DNA from 2 places in the Streptomyces sp. NPDC053069 genome. Region 2 is predicted to be linked to the other one. Evidence: riboswitches for the same ligand, from Rfam matches in the RefSeq annotation. Region 2 holds a riboswitch; the other holds the start of a gene.
What was found. Region 2 has a riboswitch for cobalamin ahead of ACIGXP_RS21340 (cobalamin biosynthesis protein). Riboswitches for the same ligand answer to the same signal wherever they lie in the genome.
Positions count from the first base shown of each region.

Region 1: another riboswitch for cobalamin. It lies ahead of ACIGXP_RS05980 (ribonucleoside-diphosphate reductase subunit alpha); the one in region 2 lies ahead of ACIGXP_RS21340 (cobalamin biosynthesis protein).

Region 1 is NZ_JBITZN010000002.1:510,284-512,726, reverse strand. Features, by position in the region: gene ACIGXP_RS05985 (NACHT domain-containing protein) at 1-472, opposite strand, end outside; cobalamin riboswitch at 609-783, shown strand; gene ACIGXP_RS05980 (ribonucleoside-diphosphate reductase subunit alpha) at 907-2,443, shown strand, end outside.
Region 2 is NZ_JBITZN010000008.1:399,782-402,224, forward strand. Features, by position in the region: gene ACIGXP_RS21340 (cobalamin biosynthesis protein) at 1-806, opposite strand, end outside; cobalamin riboswitch at 912-1,052, opposite strand; gene ACIGXP_RS21345 (hypothetical protein) at 1,173-1,400, opposite strand; gene ACIGXP_RS21350 (inorganic phosphate transporter) at 1,432-2,443, opposite strand, start outside.

The sequences.
Region 1 (2,443 bases), on a different contig from region 2:
GCCCGGCGGTGAGCACCAGCTTGCGGGGGTGCTTGCGCGCCTTGGCGACGTAGCGCCGCTTGCTCCAGCTGTACCAGAAGAACAGGAAGAAAGCGGCGGCCACCGAAGCGGCGAGAAGCGGACCGACGAAGCGGAGCACGGAGTCGAACCCGGTGCTCGACCTCCTCCGCCACTGCTCGAACGCGGTCGTGTGATGGGTGAACAGGATCCAGAGACCTTCCGCGGCCCAGGCGAGGAGTGCGGTCAGGAGGATCAGCCACACAACCCGGATCGCGTTGGTGTACGAGAACCACCTGCGCCAGTTCTTGGGGCGGGTGGTGTCCCGGCGGGCCTCCAGCTTGATGGTCAGATGGTGCCAGTGGACCAGGAAGAACCGCCTGACCCGGCGCCACACGTGTCTCGCCTCCAGCGTCGCCATCGGCGCGCTGCGAGGCCGCACCTTGCCCGGCGGATGACGGACGATCCTCGTCATGGTGCGTTCTCCTTCCGAGGCCGGCTCTCGGCACGAAGGACCCGCGGGGCACCTTCTTCCATGGAAACACTCCAGCCGGGCCCTGCAACTCGGAAGTTGACCCTCCGAAGCCACCGCACCACACAACAGACACAACATCTGGGGGTGACCTGACAGCCCGGCACTAGATGTATGCTCATCCTCGCTGTCGCCGCAGGGGAATCCGGTGCGAATCCGGAACTGTCCCGCAACGGTGTACTTGTGTGTGTCCGTTCCCTGAACGCCGTGCACAGGAGTCAGTCCGAGGACCTGCCGACAGCGCACCCGGCCGTCCGGCCGGTGTGCCCTGAGACGTCCGGGCCTCGTGGAGTGGGCCGGTGGACGCGACGCCGTGTGCGCTCGTGGCTGCCCCCGCCCTCCGCCAGGCCCCCGTGCCGAGCGAGGGAGAGCCCCACGTGACCATCGCGCCAGCAGACCCGGCTTCAGCCGACGGCCTGGAGACCGACGGTCCCGGTGCCGCGCTGCTGCGGACCCTGACCGAGCTGACCGCCGACCTCCCCGACACCGACCCCGGCCGGGTCGCCGCCGCCGCCCTGCGTGGCCGGTCGGCGAACGCCGACGAGGCGGAGTTGCGGGAGCTGGCCACGGAGGCCGCCGCCGGGCTCATCTCCGAGGACCCCGCATACTCCCGGCTGGCCGCCCGGCTGCTGACCCTCACCATCCGCGCGGAGGCCGCCTCGCAGGGCGTGACGTCCTTCACCGAGTCCGTGGCCGTGGGACACCGGGAGGGGCTCATCGCCGACCGGACCGCCGAGTTCGCGCGGGTGCACGCCGCGCGGCTGGACGCGCTGATCGACACGGGCGCCGACGACCGCTTCGGCTACTTCGGGCTGCGCACGCTGCACAGCCGGTATCTGCTCCGGCACCCCTTCACCCGCAAGGTCGTCGAGACCCCCCAGCACTTCATGCTGCGGGTCGCCGCAGGCCTCGCCGAGGACGACAGTGTCCGCTCCCTGGACGAAGTCGCCGCGCTCTACCGGCTCATGAGCCGCCTCGACTACCTGCCGTCCTCCCCCACGCTCTTCAACTCCGGCACCCGCCACCCCCAGATGTCGTCCTGCTACCTCCTCGACTCCCCGCTGGACGAGCTGGACTCCATCTACGACCGCTACCACCAGGTGGCCCGGCTCTCCAAGCACGCCGGCGGCATCGGTCTGTCGTACTCCCGGATCCGCAGCCGCGGTTCGCTGATCCGCGGCACCAACGGGCACTCCAACGGCATCGTGCCGTTCCTGAAGACCCTGGACGCCTCGGTGGCGGCCGTGAACCAGGGCGGCCGGCGCAAGGGCGCCGCGGCCGTCTACCTGGAGACCTGGCACTCCGACATCGAGGAGTTCCTGGAGCTGCGCGACAACACCGGTGAGGACGCCCGCCGTACGCACAACCTGAACCTCGCGCACTGGATCCCGGACGAGTTCATGCGCCGGGTCAACGCCGACGGACAGTGGTCGCTGTTCTCCCCGGCGGACGTGCCGGAGCTGGTGGACCTGTGGGGGGAGGAGTTCGACGCCGCCTACCGCAAGGCCGAGGCGGCGGGGCTCGCGAAGAAGACGATCCCGGCCCGCGAGCTGTACGGCCGGATGATGCGCACCCTCGCGCAGACCGGCAACGGCTGGATGACCTTCAAGGACGCGGCGAACCGCACCGCCAACCAGACCGCCCTGCCCGGCCATGTCGTCCACTCCTCCAACCTCTGCACCGAGATCCTGGAGGTCACGGACGACGGGGAGACGGCGGTCTGCAACCTGGGGTCGGTCAACCTCGGTGCGTTCGTGAGCGGCGGTGACATCGACTGGCAGCGCCTCGACGAGACGGTCCGCACGGCCGTCACCTTCCTCGACCGTGTGGTCGACATCAACTTCTACCCGACCGAGCAGGCGGGCCGGTCGAACGCCAAGTGGCGGCCCGTCGGCCTCGGTGCCATGGGTCTGC
Region 2 (2,443 bases):
GGCCGGTGCTCGACCCGGCCGCCGTAGGAGAGCGTGCCGCCCAGGCGTACGCCGAGGGCCCCGGCGAAGGAGGCCTCGACGGGCCCGGCGTTGGGGCTCGGGTGCTTGCGGGCGTCGGCCTTCCAGGCGCGCAGGGCACCGCGGGGGTCGGGCCCGGCCGCGGCGGCGAGCACGGCGGTCAGCCGCGCCCCCGGCCAGCCGGCCAGGTCGTCGAGCCGGGCGGAGGCCCAGCCGTAGCGCCGGTAGCGGGGGGACTTGTGCCCCACCATCGCGTCCAGCGTGTTGACCGCCCGGAACCCGAGCAGCCCCGGAACCCCGGCCACGGCCCCCCACACCAGTGCCCCCACGACGGCGTCGGAGGTGTTCTCGGCGACCGACTCGACCACTGCCCGGGCGATCCCGTCGGCGTCCAGCGCCTGGGGATCCCGGCCGCACAGATGCGGCAGCCGGGCCCGCGCCGCCTGGACGTCTCCGCGCTCCAGGGCGCGCCCGATGGTGCGGGCCTCCCGGGCGAGCGACGTACCGCCGACGACCGCCCAGGTGGCGGCGGCGGTCAGCGCGAGGGACGCGGCGGGGGAGGGGCGTACGGCGCGTGCGGCCACCGCGCCCAGTGCGACGGCGCCTCCGGCGCACACGACGGTGTGCAGGGCGCCCCAGCCGCGGTGGTCGTGCCACAACGCGCCGTCCACGGCAGCGGCCGCCCGGCCGAACGCGGCGACCGGATGCCCGTGGCGCGGATCGCCGAGCAGCAGGTCACCGAGAAGGCCGGCGGCGGCGCCGTACGCGTATGTGCGATCGGCACCCATCGGCTCAGCCGGCCGTGGGTACAGGAGCGGGCCTGGTTCGGGTCCTGGTCCTTCGGCAGCCGAGCATGGCGATCCGTGTCCTCACTCAGGGTGTCCGCGCCCTGGTTCGACGAGATTCGGCGGTGAGAGTTCCTGGCTCCCGGGGTTCTTCCCCGGTGACAGTGGCGGGACCGCGCCGGATTCGCACCGGCTTCCTCTTCTGCCGCCCTACATGGCCTGGGCAGTCCACCACGCGCCCCGAACGGCCGTCAACTTGCCGTTGACCTGCAGGGGGAGAGTGTGCGGATCCCCACATCGCGGGGTGTGCGGGCATGAGAAAGGCCCCCCTTCCGCCTTCCGGGGGAGGGGAGCCTTCAGAGGGTGTGGTCAGGGCTTGGCCACGATCAGGTAGATGCCGTACGCCACCGCCGCCGCGCACGCGGCGAAGCAGACGTAGGCGCCGGTGACGGCGAGGCCGGCGGAGCCGCCCTGGGCCGCGGCCTTCTCGCGCCGGGCCAGACCGCCCACGCCGAGGGTGAACAGGGCCACCAGGCCCACTGTGAAGGCGAGGCTGACGCCGAAGACGGAGCCGAGGGCCGCCCAGTCGATCTTCATGATGCTTCCTTCGTAACCGGGGTGGCCGGGGTCAGACGGTGGCGGCCGGCGGGGCGGCCGGGGCAGCGGGTTCGGCGGCCGGGGAGGGGATCGTCGCCGTCAGGTCCTCGGTGAGCGTGCCCGCCGGGGGCGGGGCCACCGCGGCGATGGCGGTGGTCACCACGCCGGCCGGCTCCTCGGCGTCGGCGACGACATTGGTGTGGTCGACGACCTCACGGCGGGAGATCTTCCAGATCGCGGCGCTCGCGGCGACCAGGAAGACGGCGACCGCGGCGGTGCCCCAGTCACCGAGGTCCGTGACGGACTCGGCGCCCGCGCCGACCAGCGCGGCGGCCGGGAGGGTGAGCACCCAGGCGACGGCCATGCGGGTCGCGGTGGACCAGCGGACCACCCCGCCCTTGCGGCCGAGGCCCGCGCCCATCACCGAACCGGAGACGACGTGCGTGGTGGACAGGGAGAAGCCCAGGTGGGAGGAGGCCAGGATGGCGGTCGCGGCGCTGGTCTGGGCGGCGAAGCCCTGGCGCGGCTCCAGGTCGGTCAGGCCGGTGCCCATGGTGCGGATGATGCGCCAGCCGCCGATCCAGGTGCCCAGCGCGATGGCCAGGCCGGCGGAGAGGATGACCCAGGTGGGAGGGTTGGAGCCCGGGGCGATGGCGCCGCCCGCGATCAGCGCGAGGGTGATGATGCCCATCGTCTTCTGGGCGTCGTTGGTGCCGTGGGCGAGGGAGACCAGGCCGGCGGAGGCGATCTGGCCGGCGCGGTAGCCCTTGCGGGTGGCCTCGCCCTCGGCCTTGCCGCCGATGCCGTAGGAGAAGCGGGTGGCCAGCATCGAGGCGACGCCCGCCACGACCGGTGCGGCGACCGCCGGCAGCAGCACCTTGGTGACCAGCACGTCGCCGTGCACGGCACCGAAGCCGGCGGAGGCGACGGTGGCGCCGATCAGACCGCCCATCAGGGCGTGCGAGGAACTGGACGGCAGGCCCACCAGCCAGGTCAGCAGGTTCCAGAGGATCGCGCCGACCAGGGCGGCGAAGATGACCTCG